One region of the Mesorhizobium sp. Cs1299R1N1 genome, then DNA from elsewhere that is predicted to be linked to it. Evidence: predicted binding sites of a transcription regulator. Region 1 holds the regulator's gene; the other holds the start of a gene.
What was found. The regulator LexA, encoded in region 1, represses DNA repair genes until DNA is damaged. The targets are predictions, from matches to a motif close to TGTTCNNNNTGTGTTCNG.
Positions count from the first base shown of each region.

Region 1 (7,097 bases):
GCCGAACGCAGCCATCGCCTTGCGCGAGATCAACGCCATGTGGTCCTTGTAGGCCGGGCGTGACGGCGCGATCGTCTTGGGATCCTTGCCCTTGAGGACTTCGGCCGCGATGTTGCCGGCGTTGATCCCGACCTGCGTATAATTCACCGCGAAGCTCGCCGGCACGGTGCCGTTGCGGACCGCGCTGTCATCGGCGTTGACGACCGGGATACCGGCCTGGCGCGCGGCGGCGGAGACAGCGGCGATCGCCGGCTGGATCAGGTTCGAGGTCGGTCCGTAGATCACATCTGCTTTCCCGGCGAGCGAGGCGATGCGTTGCTGGATGTCATTGACGTTGTCGATGCCGACTTCCACGACCTCGAAGCCGGCGGCCGGTGCCGCCGCCTTGATCTTCTCGATCAGGGCAACGTCGTTGGCCTCACCGGGATTGTAAGGCACGCCGAAACGCTTGGCGTTTGGTAACAGCTTCTTGGTGAAGGCCATCACCGCGGCAACATCCTGAAGATCGGTGGCGCCGGTCATGCCTTCATCACCGGAGTCCCACGACGGCACGAGCTTGGCCGCCACCGGATCGGTGACCGCGGCAAAGACGATCGGAATGCCGGAGCCCGCGAGCGCTTTCTTGGCGATCTGCGAGACCGGCGTGGTGATGGTGTAGATCAGCTTGGGCTGCTCGGCCTGCAGCTTTGCGATCATCTGCGGCACCAGCGATGCATCGAAATTGGTATGGCTCTCCGTATAGACGACGTCCTTGCCGTCGACGAAGCCATTGTCTGTCAGCGCCTTCTTGAAGCCGGCTATGGCGGCGTTCAATTGCGGATGCTCGCCAAAATTGGCGATGCCGATGCGGATCTGATCGGCGGCGGCACTGCCGGCGCTCACCATCAATGCGCCGGCCACGAACAAACCCGACAGCCAAGCGGATTTCGACTTCAACATCATTTCCTCCCAGATTTGATCGACGCCGCTTGCACCGCGGCTAGTGCGGCGATCATGGTCAGTCCGCCGTCCCGTGTCAAACATTATATATAATTCTTGCCATGCACCTACATCATATATAATTTTCCTCTGCCAGACGATGGATGGACCGTGATGCAGGATCAAACGATCTCCACAAAGACGGAGGCAGCCTATCAGCTGTTGCGGCGCGATATCCTGACGACGCGCCTCATGCCCGGGGCCCCGCTCAAGCTGAGTGCGCTGCGCGGCACCTATGGTGTCGGCTGGACGCCGTTGCGCGAAGCCTTGTCGCGGCTGGAGGCCGAACGCCTGGTCACCGCCATCAGCAATCGTGGTTTTACCGTCGCTCCGGTATCGCGGGCCGAACTGGAGGACCTGGCACGCGCCAGGATGGTGGTCGAGATACCCCTGTTCCTCGAATCGATGGAAAAAGGCGGCAAGGAGTGGGAGGATGCCGTTGTCACCGCCCACTACCGGCTCTCCCGTTGCAAGACCGCGGTCGACGATCCTTCGGATGCGGCCGTCGATAAATGGGACGAGAACCACGAGGCTTTCCATGCGGCGCTGCTGAGCGCGGCGACTTCCAATTGGCTCATGCGATTCCGCTCGACCATCGCCGATCAGCTGCGACGGCATCATCGTTTTCTCGGCCTGGCGCCGACATTGCGGGCCGCGGCTGGCCTGAAGGACGGTTATGAAGAGGCAATGGAGGCATTGTGCGAAGCCATTGCGATCGAACACCATACAGCGATCATGGAAGCTGCACTCGATCGTGACGTCGAGCGGGCCAAGGCGCTGATGACGGCGCATATCGGCTATACCCTGCACGTCTATGTCCATAGCGAAGACAGCGGCGCGACCAAATACGCCGCGCGCGCCGGCAGTTTGAAAGCGGGTTCCGGGTGACTTCAGCGCTTGCGCGACGCCTGTTGGCATGCGCTGGCCGGAGTGGGCCAAGCACCTGGATCCATCGCCGCCCCAAAGCTACCAATCGTTGGCGTTTTGGTTTCGTTTCGTTCCGCGAATAATGGATCCACAAATTGTACAATCCACCCGCGAAGAGCCCTCCGAAAGACTGATGCCACGGCCCATCAGTGGATAGGCCACAGGCCGTTAACCAAAACAATTTCAATGCCTGCCGATCGCGGAAAGGGTCGGCCGCAGTCCGCTGTCGCGGCAAAAAACTTCAGACGCGTTAACAAATTCATTAAACTTTAAACGGTTGCGGAACACAACTGGAACGGATAGTGTTTGTTCTGGGTTTGTTTTTCGATTCTGGTTCAGACCTTTCGTTCAATGCCTTGGGGGCCGCCATGCTGACACGCAAGCAACATGAACTGCTGATGTTCATCCACGAACGGCTCAAGGAAAGCGGGATACCGCCCTCCTTCGACGAGATGAAGGAAGCACTCGATCTTGCCTCCAAATCGGGGATCCATCGCCTGATCACGGCGCTGGAGGAACGCGGCTTCATTCGCCGGCTACCCAATCGGGCGCGCGCACTGGAAGTGCTGCGGCTGCCGGACTCGATCGCGCCGGGCCTCAATGCGGCAAAGAAGTTCTCGCCAAGCGTCATCCAGGGCAGCCTTGGCCAAGGCAGTCTCGGCCGCCAGATCAGGCCGGCGACGCCGCCTTCCCGCCTGGCCGCGGCCGGCAACGACGATGATGCGGTTTCAGCCGTGTCCATCCCCGTCATGGGCCGTATCGCCGCCGGTGTGCCGATCGATGCCATCCAGCATCAGACGCATTCGATTTCGGTGCCGCCGGACATGATCATGGGCGGCGAGCACTATGCGCTGGAGGTCAAGGGCGACTCGATGATCGAGGCCGGTATCTTCGACGGCGACACGGTCATCATCCGCAATGCCGATACAGCAAGTCCGGGCGAAATCATCGTGGCGCTGGTCGACGAGGAGGAAGCAACGCTGAAGCGATTCCGCCGCAAGGGCGCCTCGATCGCGCTCGAAGCCGCCAATCCAGCCTACGAAACACGCATCTTCGGACCGGATCGGGTCAAGGTGCAGGGCAAGCTTGTCGGGCTGATCAGGCGCTACTGAACTTGCTTGCCATCGGGCTTGTCGGCCTTTTTATAGGGGGCCAACCCCCGCGCCTCGCGTGAGAATTTTCGCTGCTCGTGCCAGGGCCGGTATGGTCCGTCGACGGCGAATTCGATCGCAGCCGGGCTCGTGGCCGACTGGGGATCGAAGAAGACGGCGGCACTCCCCTTGCGGGCGAGCTGCCGTTTCGTGACGACGAGAACCAGCGGATTATGGCAGGCGTCATAGGCGGTCGCGTCATTGACGACGATCAGGTCGGCGAAAGCGCAGGCCTTCCAGGTGTTCTTGCGATCTTCGACATAGGCGATGATCGCGCCGGAAGGGTGCCTGGCAAGGCACAGGCCTTCGCGGCAATAGAACGGCGATCCCAGCGGCAGGTCGGTGGGAGTGGCAAGATCGAATTGCCCGTCCGTCTTGTCGAACATTTCCGGTAGGACGACTGTTTCGGAGATCAGAGCGCGTTTCCAATTGTCGGTTGCGAATTCGTTCGGACGTTCCCGGTTGACGGCCAGTTCGCCATTGCCGATCGACAGAGCCACCAACCGCGTATCTTCCGAGATCAGCACATCGGGCGTGCGCGTGTGCGACACAGTCAACAGACCGGCAAGCGCGAATGGCACCGCCGTGAGCCGGAGCCACGTCGTCGCCATCGTCGCGATGACCAGCGCGACGGTGACCAGCAGCACGGATTGCTGCGAAATCAGCCCGACTCCATCGACCGGAGAGCGCTCCGATATCCACGCCGATATGGCGATCATCGCTGTCAGGCCCTTGCCCATGAGGTAGAGAGCCGGCCAATCCAACCCGAACGGCATCAGCAACGCGCTGGCGACGGCCAGGAACATCACGATCGACACGATTGGCATGACGGCCAGATTGGCGAACAGGCTGAGCGGCGACACCCGCTGGAAATGCCAGATGGCAAACAGTGCCGTCGCGCTGCCGGCGATGATGGACGTCATGGCCAATCCACCTGTCGCCAAGAGGAATTTTCGCGTCAGAAACCCGGGTAGGGATCGCTTTGGCGGCGGAGGCCTCGTCTTTCCCTGGTGGTGGTCGGCCCAGCCGGCATAGGCGCCAACCAAGGCCGCGGTTGCCGCGAACGACATCTGGAAACTCGGGCCGACGACCTCGTGCGGCGAAACCAGGATAACGGCGATCGCCGAGATCGCCAGGTTGCGCATGGTCAGCGCCGCGCGATCGAACAAGACGGCGATCAGCATCACCGCCAGCATGATGAAGCTGCGTTCGGCCGCGACGACGACGCCCGAAATGACGAGATAAGCGGCGATCGAAAACAGTGCGGCGGCGGCGGCGTATTTCTTCACCGGCCGGCGCGCGGAAAAGCCTGGAAACAGCGCGAAGGCGCCGCGCAGCAGACCCATGATGGTGCCTGCCACCAGCGCCATATGCAGACCCGAAATCGAGATGATGTGGTAGATGCCGGTTCGCCGCATCGCTTCGTTGATTTCATCGGGAATGCCGGCCCGCACGCCGACGATCAGCGCCGCCGCGATCTCGCCTTCGGCGCCGCCAATGCTGCCCCTGATGTGGTCGGCGATGGCTTCGCGGGCATTTTCGATGCCTGAAAACACGCGTGCCGGCAGCGGCATCTCACCGGCTTCGGCGGAGACAACCGTTGGATTGCCGAGAAAGAAGCCGCTGCCGCCGATGCCGGCGAAATAGCTGTCGAAGGAGAAGTCGTAGCTGTCCGGCCGCACCGGGCCGGTCGGCGGCAGCAGTTTGGCATAGCCTGTGATAAGCGAGCCGGCGGTCATTTCGGGCGGTATCTTGCGTGCCGAAAGCCGGACCCTTTCAGGCGCGTAGCGCAGTTTCGGCCGGGCGGTCGAAACCACGTCCATGGTCAGCCGGATGCGGCCGCTCTCCATCTCCTCGAGCGAGATCACGCGGCCGGTCAGTTGCGTCGAGATTTCCGAGCCCAGCATCCGGGTTCCGGCTCGCCATGTTTCGACCTTCGCCGCGAGCAGGCCAAGCACACACAACAGCAGTGCCATGAAACACAGATGGGTTTTCGGCCAGGAGCGCGCGACGAATGCACAGACCGCCGCCAGAACCACGACCGCGACCGGCTTTGCAAAATCGGGCTCGGATGGCAACGAAAAGTAGCAGATCGCCCCAACGGCCAGACAGACCGGCACCAGCAGGAAGGCGATGCCCCGGTCGAGTTCCAGCTCCGCCGCCTTGGCGACGCCGTGACGCAGGCGTGGCAAGGATATCGGGCCGATTTGCCGGCGCATGCGCACAACTCTGCGTGCGGCAGGAGTGGGAGTTGGCGCTGGGCTATCCGCCTGCAGCGGCTGGGTTGCGGGCGCAGCCACGAGCGGCGATGGCAGCGGGATCGCAGGAGGCGTCGCGAACAGGGATCGCTCGCTGACGCCGACAATGGCGCCCTCGCCCCGATCCGAGCCCCGGCCTCGTCCAGTCATCGGGTCTGCCCCTTGCGCCCTCGACACCCTATGCTACATGAACGCGCGACGCGCGAAAGTCCGCGCACTCCGCACTCAGCTTCAGACGTTTTCCGAGAGTTCCATGCCCGACAAGGTCATCACCCGTTTTGCTCCGTCGCCGACCGGCTATCTGCATATCGGCGGCGCGCGCACGGCGCTGTTCAACTGGCTCTATGCCAAGCACACCGGCGGCACGATGCTGCTGCGCATCGAGGACACCGATCGCGAGCGTTCGACCGATGCGGCCACATCGGCCATTCTGGATGGCCTGACCTGGCTCGGCCTGTCATGGGACGGTGACGCGGTCTCCCAATTCGAGCGCGCGCCGCGCCACCGGGAGGTGGCCGAGGAGCTGGTGCGCCTGGGCAAGGCCTATTACAGCTACGAGACTTCAGCCGAGCTCGAGGCGATGCGCGAGGCGGCACGCGCCAAGAGCCTGCCGCCACGCTATAACGGCCACTGGCGCGACCGCGCCCCGTCGGAGGCACCCGCCGGCGTCAAGGGTGCCATCCGCATCAAGGCACCGACCGAGGGCGAGACGGTGGTGCAGGACCGGGTCCAGGGCGAGGTGCGTTTCCCCAACAAGGATCTCGACGATTTCATCATCCTGCGTTCGGACGGCAACCCGACCTATATGCATGCCGTCGTCGTCGATGACCACGACATGGGCATCACCCATATCATCCGTGGCGACGATCACCTGACCAACGCCGCCCGCCAGACGGTGATCTACAACGCCATGGGCTGGGACGTGCCGTCGATGTCGCACATCCCGCTGATCCATGGCGCCGACGGCGCCAAGCTGTCGAAACGCCACGGCGCGCTGGGCGTCGAGGCCTACCGCGCCATGGGCTATCTGCCCGAGGCGCTGCTGAACTACCTCGCGCGCCTGGGCTGGAGCCATGGCGACGACGAGATCATGTCGATCAAGGACATGATCTCCTGGTTCGATATCGGCGACGTCAACAAGGGCGCGGCGCGCTTCGACTTCGCCAAGCTCGAGGCGCTGAACGGCGTCCATATGCGCCGCATGGCCGACACCGAATTGTTCGACATTTTCATCGCCACCTTGCCCTATCTGGAGGGTGGCCCGGCGATGGCGGCGCGCCTCGACGAGAAGAACAAGGCGCAGTTGCTGGCAGCACTTCCGGGCCTGAAGGAGCGCGCCAAGACGCTGGTCGAGCTCGTCGACGGCGCCGGCTTCCTGTTTGCCGCGCGGCCGCTGCCGATCGACGACAAGGCGGCACTCCTGCTCAACGACGATGCCCGCAAGATCCTGCGCGGCGCTCACGAAGCTTTGAACGCGCTGTCCGGCGACTGGACAGCCGCCACGGCCGAGGCCGCGATCCGCGACTATGCGCTGGCTGGCGGCCACAAGCTTGGCGCCGTGGCCCAGCCGCTGCGGGCTGCCTTGACCGGCAAAAGCACATCGCCAGGTGTGTTCGACGTGCTGGCCGTGCTGGGGCGTGAGGAAAGCCTGGCGCGCATAGCGGATCAAATCGATTAGGAGCAAACTGGCCCAAGAAGATTGGCATTGAAAGGCGCGTTTCGCAGTGCAACATTAGGCTTGGCCCAATCTGGCACGCACCTCCTAAAATGCGGTGGCGAATAC
Region 1 covers NZ_JAPYKR010000004.1:149,553-156,649, forward strand. Annotated here, with positions in the region: gene O7A70_RS10605 (ABC transporter substrate-binding protein) at 1-939, opposite strand, end outside; gene O7A70_RS10610 (GntR family transcriptional regulator) at 1,093-1,866, shown strand; gene lexA (transcriptional repressor LexA) at 2,274-3,017, shown strand; gene O7A70_RS10620 (ComEC/Rec2 family competence protein) at 3,011-5,464, opposite strand; gene gltX (glutamate--tRNA ligase) at 5,568-6,992, shown strand.

Region 2 (7,097 bases), on a different contig from region 1:
ATGCGTCCAGCCTGTAGTGTCGATTGCCATGCCGGAGCCCGAGCCGAAGGTCTCGCCGAACTTGTCGCGCTGAGCAGCCGGCATGCGGCCGACGCCGACCAGGCCCTTGTTGATGTAGGCCACGCCGTCGGCAAGCGCCGGTGTCAGGGCGGTGAACAAGGCCAGCGCGACCCCGAGCGAGGCGGTTCGGTACAGGTGTTTCATGGACAATCCTCTTTGTGACGAAGCATGCCGGAGCGGCCGAAGGACAAAAACGGAAAGAGGTGCCGCATCGACGATGCCGCGCGCGCCTCCCCAAAACGCGATCTAAGGCGTGAACATGATGCTTGCGTGACAGTGCGCGATGCCGGTCCGCCAGCGTAATGGACACACATGTCTAGTGCATATAGGGTGCCGGCTTCGAACTGACCGGAAGGGAAGCCTTGAGGCCGCCGCGCTGGCTTCGTCACCTCGGGCGGATTTGGCTACACGATCGGCAAGAGCGTCGCGCCGGCGTTGGTGGACGACGATTTCGCCGGGGAGGGGACGCAGCTTTGCGTGCACATTGTCGGCGTCGAACGGCCTGCGCGGGTCATCGCGGCCTCGCCCTATGATCCCCAGGGCAAGGCGATGCGGCAATGAGGAGGGAATTCGCGATGATCGATGACGCGGCACGAGACAGCAGGCGCGAACGCCGGCGCGGACGCACGGGCGAGGCCGGCAGTGAATCAAGCCGCAAGCCCAATTACCGGTCGCTGAGGAATCCATTCCTGCCGCAGCCGATCTTTTCCGACGACCAGGTGGCGTCGATCCACGACACGGCGCTGCGCGTGCTGGAAGAACTGGGCATCAAGGTGCTGCTGCCTGAGGCGCGCGAAGTGCTCGCCCGTGCCGGCGCCCTGGTCGATCCCGACACCGACATGGTGCGCATCGGCCGCGACATGGTGGTGGCAGCCTTAGCCTCGGCGCCGCGATCGATCCACGCCAATGCAGGCGCGCGCGCTCGCGATCTGTCGCTCGAACTGGGCTCCATGACATTCCTGGCGGGCTCCGGCGCGCCCAACGTCACCGATCTCGACCGCGGCCGGCGGCCTGGAACGCTGGTCGCCTTCGAGGAGCTCATCAAGCTGGTGCAGCATTTCGATGTCTTGCACATGCTGGGGCCGTGTATCGAGCCGCAGGACATCGACAATCGTTTTCGCCATTATGCCGTCAATCGGGCGCAGCTGACACTGTCCGACAAATTCCCATTCGTGTTCGCCCGTGGCACGCCGCAGGTCGATGACAGTTTCGAGATGATCAGGCTGGCCCGTGGGTTGTCCGAAGACGAGTTCCGCTCGGGCGCGCATTGCTACACCGTCATCAACACCAACTCGCCGCGCCAGCTCGATATTCCCATGGCGCATGGCATCATCGACTTCGCCAAGGCGGGCCAGGTCCTGATCATCACGCCGTTCTGCCTGGCCGGTGCGATGGCGCCGATCACGGTGGCCGGCGCCCTGACTTTGCAGCACGCCGAAGCGCTCGCCGGGCTGACGCTGGCGCAGATCGTGCGGCCGGGCGCGCCGGTGGTCTACGGTTCCTTCTCCTCCAATGTCGACATGAAATCCGGCGCACCCGCCTTCGGCACGCCGGAGCACGTCAAGGCCACGCTGGGTGCAGGCCAGCTGGCGCGCTTCACCGGTCTGCCCTGGCGCTCGGGCGGCGGCAGCGCTGCCAATATTTCGGACGCGCAGGCCGCGCACGAGACGCAGTTCGCGCTGTGGGGCTCGGTGCTGTCGGGCGCCACCGTCTGCATCCATGCGGCCGGCTGGCTGGAAGGGGGCTTGAGTGTTTCCCTGGAAAAGCTGGTCACCGACATCGAAGCGCTGCAGACGGTCGCGGAACTTTGCGACGCGACCCCCGGCGACGACGACGCAATCGGCTTCGAGGCCATCGCCGAAGTGCAGCCGGGCGGCCACTTCTTCTCGGCCAGCCACACCATGGCACGCTACCGCACCGCCTTCTACGAGCCGCTGGTGGCCGACTGGTCGAATTTCGGCAACTGGACGCAAAGCGGGTCGAAGAACGCCACCGAACGCGCCACCGGCGTCTGGAAACGCATCCTCGCCGATTTCGAGCCGCCGGGAACGGCGGCCGCCACGTCAGGCGTGCTCGATGCATTCATCGCGAGGCGCACGGAAGAGGGCGGCGCGGCACCGGTGTCGTGAGATAGCTCGCGGATCCACCGTCCTGAATTATGGCCGTGGTCCCGGAACCCGCAGCGCTTCCCACGCATTCATGGAAGCGGGCCAATGCCTGGCTCCATTTGCGAGCCGCTGAGGGAGGACGACATGGGTTTCGACCAGTATCACGAACCGCCGGAAGAACTGTCGCAGGAAGTGCGGACCTTTGCCCGCATGATCACCTCGCTGATCGAGGAGGCGGAAGCGATCAGCTGGTACGAACAGCGCATGTCGGTGGAGAAGGACCCGCAAGCCAAGGCGATCATGAAGAACGCGCAGAGCGAAGAGTTCAAGCATTTCGGCATGGACCTCGAATTCCTGCTGCGCCAGAAGACGGACTGGCGCGTGGAACTGAAGGAAATCCTGTTTACGACAGGGGATATCGTGAAGGCCGGGGAGAAGGGCGAGAAGAAGGCGGATTGAGGTGGAAAGCCGGCCTTGCGAGGCTAGCCGCATTCAACTCACACCGCCGCGACAAATCCATCCAGCACTCGCTTCTGGCCGGCCTTGTCGAAGTCAATGGTCAGCTTGTTGCCTTCGATGGCTGAAATATTGCCGTTGCCGAATTTCTGGTGGAACACGCGGTCGCCGACGCTGAAGGCCGACGGCGTGTCGGAGACGGATTTGGCGACCAGTTCGCCGTCGATGGTGCGGCCCTTCACGCTGGTGCGGCCGGCGCCGTAGCCGGAATCGGTCTCGCCATAGCCGATGCGTTCGACCTGATGGCCCGAGCGCGTGCCCCAGTTGCGGTCGGTCGCCTCGGTGCGGTTGGCCTGCGCGCGCTGCCAGCCCGGCGTCGAATAGGTGTTGGAGAAGGCGCCGGATTTTTCCCCGCCGCCCGAATTACCGCCGATATTGTCGAAGCGCGAGGCGCCATACGGGTTCTGTCTTCCTGCCCCCTGGCCGCCGCCACGGCCGGACGCGAACGAGCCGCCGCCATAGGGATTGCCATAGCCGCCATAGGAGTTGCCGGCTTCGGCGACCTCGACATGGGCTTCCGGCAGTTCCTCGAGGAAGCGTGACGGGATGGTCGATTGCCACAGGCCGTGGATGAGGCGGTTAGAGACGAACCAGATATGCAGGTTCTTCTTGGCCCGCGTCAGGCCGACATAGGCGAGCCGCCGCTCTTCCTCCAGGCCTGAGCGGCCGCCTTCGTCCAGCGCGCGCTGGTGGGGAAAGAGGCCTTCCTCCCAGCCGGGCAGGAAGACGGTCTCGAATTCGAGGCCCTTGGCCGAGTGCAGCGTCATGATGGAAACGGCATCGAGCCCTGCATTCTGCTCGGCATCCATGACCAGGGCGACATGTTCGAGGAAGGAGCGCAGCGATTCATACTCCTCCATGGAGCGGATCAGCTCCTTCAGGTTCTCGAGCCGGCCGGGGGCTTCCGCCGAGCGGTCGTTCTTCCACATGTCGGTGTAGCCGCTCTCTTCGAGAATGGTCTCGGCGAGCTCGGTGTGCGGCGTGGTTTCCAGCGCCTTCTGCCAGCGTTCGAAATTGGCCGCGACCTCGCGCAGGGCGGCGCGGGGTTTCGGCTTCAGCTCGTCGCTTTCGGCGAGTGTGCCCGCCGCCTCCAGCATCGGGATGCGCAGGCCGCGCGCAGTGTCGTGGATCTGCCGGATGGTCGCTTCGCCCAGGCCGCGCTTGGGTACGTTGACGATGCGCTCAAAGGCGAGGTCGTCGGTGCTGTTGGCGACGACGCGGAAGAACGCCAGCGCGTCGCGGATTTCCATGCGTTCGTAAAAACGCGGGCCGCCGATGACGCGGTAGTTCAGGCCGAGCGTGATGAAGCGGTCCTCGAAGGCGCGCATCTGGAAGGACGCGCGGACAAGGATCGCCATGTCGTTCAAATTATGCTTCTGGCGCTGGTAGGCCTCGATGGTCTCGCCGATGGCGCGGGCTTCCTCCTCCGAATCCCAGGCGGCGTGGACGTTGACCTTGCCGTCCTCGGGATCGTTGCGGTCGGTGAACAGCGTCTTGCCGAAACGGCCCTCATTGTAGGCGATGAGGTGGGAGGCGGCGCCCAGTATGTGCGCGGTCGAGCGGTAATTGCGCTCCAGCCGGATGATGGTGGCGCCGGGAAAATCCTTGTCGAAGCGCAGGATGTTGTCGACCTCGGCGCCGCGCCAGCCATAGATGGACTGGTCGTCGTCGCCAACGCAGCAGATATTGACGGTGGATTTGCCTCCGCCCCCGGATGAAGAGCGCCCAATCTCCCCCCTTGTGGGGGAGATGTCGCCGGAGTCGACAGGCGCTGTCCCGCCAGCCTGTCGGCGCGAGGCGCCCCCCTCTGTCCTACCGGACATCTCCCCCACATGGGGGGAGATCGGCTTGCCTTCGGGCCTTTGCGCCAGGAGGCGCAGCCACATGTACTGGGCGGTGTTGGTGTCCTGGTATTCGTCGACGAGGATGTATTTGAAGCGCCGGTGATAGTCCTTCAGCACATCGGGATTGGCGCGGAAGATGCGGATCGGGTGGCAGAGCAGGTCGCCGAAATCGCAGGCGTTCAGCGTCTGCAGGCGCTCCTGATAGGCCTTGTAGAGCTCGCGGCCCTTGCCGTTGGCGAAGCTGCGCGCATCGCCCTCGGCGATGTCGGCCGGGCCCTGGCCCTTGTTCTTCCAGCCGTCGATCATCTGGGCGAACTGTTTCGCGGGCCAGCGCTTGTCATCCAGGCCCTCGGCCTGGATGAGCTGCTTGATCAGCCGCACGACGTCGTCGGTGTCGAGGATGGTGAAGTCGGATCTCAGGCCGGCAAGCTCGGCATGGCGGCGTAGCAGCTTCACGCCGATCGAGTGGAAGGTGCCGAGCCAGGGCATGCCCTCGACATTGCCTTCGCCGATCAGGATGCCGATGCGCTGCTTCATCTCGCGCGCGGCCTTGTTGGTGAAGGTCACCGCCAGGATCTGCGAGGGAAAGGCCCTGCCGGTGGCAAGGATGTGGGCGATGCGGGTGGTCAGCACGCGGGTCTTGCCGGTGCCGGCGCCGGCCAGCACCAGAACCGGGCCTTCGGTGGTCTCCACCGCAAGCCGCTGCTCGGGGTTAAGCCCCCTCAGATAGTCCGGCGCGTTGTTTTGGCCGCCGCGGGCAGCCATGGCGCGCGCGGCAATGCCCGACGGGGCCGTGGGCCGCGCATCGGGTTCGTCGAAAAAGGGCATGTCTTCGGAAAAGCCGGACATCGCCCCCGAATGTAGTGATTCGGTAGCGAAAGACCAGAACTGTCTACGTTTTGTTCCGGTAAACTGCCCGATACGGCCACTTGAGCGACATGGCGGCCGGCGTTGTGAACAAACGAGGTTGCCGCCGCGGACCCATGACCCACGCTTGACAGGCGCGGCGGTCGGGAGAAAGTTGCGCAGGGGGCAGCACACAATGCCGGGTTGCCCAAGGCCGCCTCATGCGCGCAACAGTCGAAGGAGTATCATCTTGGCTGTCACCATCACCTCCGTCATCCTCTTCCTCATCGGCCTGGCGGTCGGCGCCGGCGGTATCTGGTTGGTCTCGCTGGGCGGCAGCTGGTACTACATCATTGTCGGTCTCGCCTTCCTGATCGCCGCCTGGCTGCTCTACCGGCGCCGTTCCACGGCGCTCTGGCTCTATGCGGCAATCGTGCTCGGCACGCTGGCCTGGGCGGTCTGGGAAACCGGCTTCGACTGGTGGGAACTCGGCCCGCGCGGCGGCATCATCGTGCTGGTGGCGCTGTGGCTGCTGACGCCGTGGGCGCGGCGGGGCCTTGCCGGTCCGGACGGCCGCGCGCCTCTGATCCTTGCCGTGCTGGCATCGCTGGCGGTGGCCGGCTATTCGATGACCGCGGACCCGAAGGACATCGGCGGCGCGCTCGACACCGACAAGGTGATCCCCAACGCCAATCTCGGCGGCGATGTGCCGGCGGGCGAATGGCACTATTACGGGCGCACGCAGTTCGGCCAGCGCTATTCGCCGCTCGACCAGATCACGCCGGACAATGTCGCCAATCTGCAGCCGGCATGGACCTACCGCACCGGTGACGTGAAGGGCCCGGATGATGTCGGCGAGACCACCTACCAGGTGACACCACTTAAAATTGGCGACACGCTCTATATCTGCACGCCGCACAACTTCGCCATCGCCGTCGATGCGGCGACCGGCAAGGAGAAGTGGCGCTACGACCCCAAGGTCAAGCTCGACAAGGATCGCCAGCACCAGACCTGCCGCGGCGTCTCCTATTATGCCGATGCCGCGGGCGCCGCCGGTCAGCCCTGCGCGGCACGCGTCTACCTGCCGACCTCGGATGCCCGGCTGATCGCGCTCGACGCCGCCAACGGGCAGGTTTGCCCGGCCTTCGCCGAGGGCGGCACGCTCAATTTGTTGGCCAACATGCCGTATCCGAAGTCGGGCTATTACTACTCGACTTCGGCGCCGCTGATCGCGGGCGGCAAGATCATCGTCGGCGGCGCGGTCAACGACAATTATTCGACGCAGGAGCCGTCCGGCGTCATCCGCGCCTATGATGCGAGCACCGGAAAGCTGCTGTGGAACTGGGATTCCGGCAATCCGGACCAGACGACGCCGCTGGCGGCCGACCAGACCTACACCGCCAACTCGCCCAATATGTGGTCGACGCCGAGCGCCGACGAGAAGCTCGGCCTGCTCTACGTGCCGCTCGGCAACCAGACGCCGGACCAGCTCGGCATGGGCCGCAGCGCCAATGTCGAGAAATTCTCCTCCTCGATCACCGCGCTCGACCTCAACACCGGGCAGTTGAAATGGGTGCGCCAGACCGTGCACCATGACCTTTGGGACATGGACGTGCCGGCGCAGCCGAGCCTGGTCGACATCACCAAGGCTGACGGCTCCGTCGTGCCCGCACTCGTCGGGCCGACCAAGCAGGGCGACCTCTATGTGCTCGACCGGCGCACC
Region 2 covers NZ_JAPYKR010000012.1:231,262-238,358, forward strand. Annotated here, with positions in the region: gene O7A70_RS25375 (esterase-like activity of phytase family protein) at 1-204, opposite strand, end outside; partial or broken gene O7A70_RS25380 (glycine cleavage T C-terminal barrel domain-containing protein) at 427-621, shown strand; gene O7A70_RS25385 (trimethylamine methyltransferase family protein) at 636-2,189, shown strand; gene O7A70_RS25390 (ferritin family protein) at 2,313-2,627, shown strand; gene O7A70_RS25395 (ATP-dependent helicase) at 2,666-5,377, opposite strand; gene O7A70_RS25400 (glucose/quinate/shikimate family membrane-bound PQQ-dependent dehydrogenase) at 5,625-7,097, shown strand, end outside.
Region 2: a site for LexA is predicted at 5,418-5,435, ahead of O7A70_RS25395 (ATP-dependent helicase). Genes of this name have one in related genera too.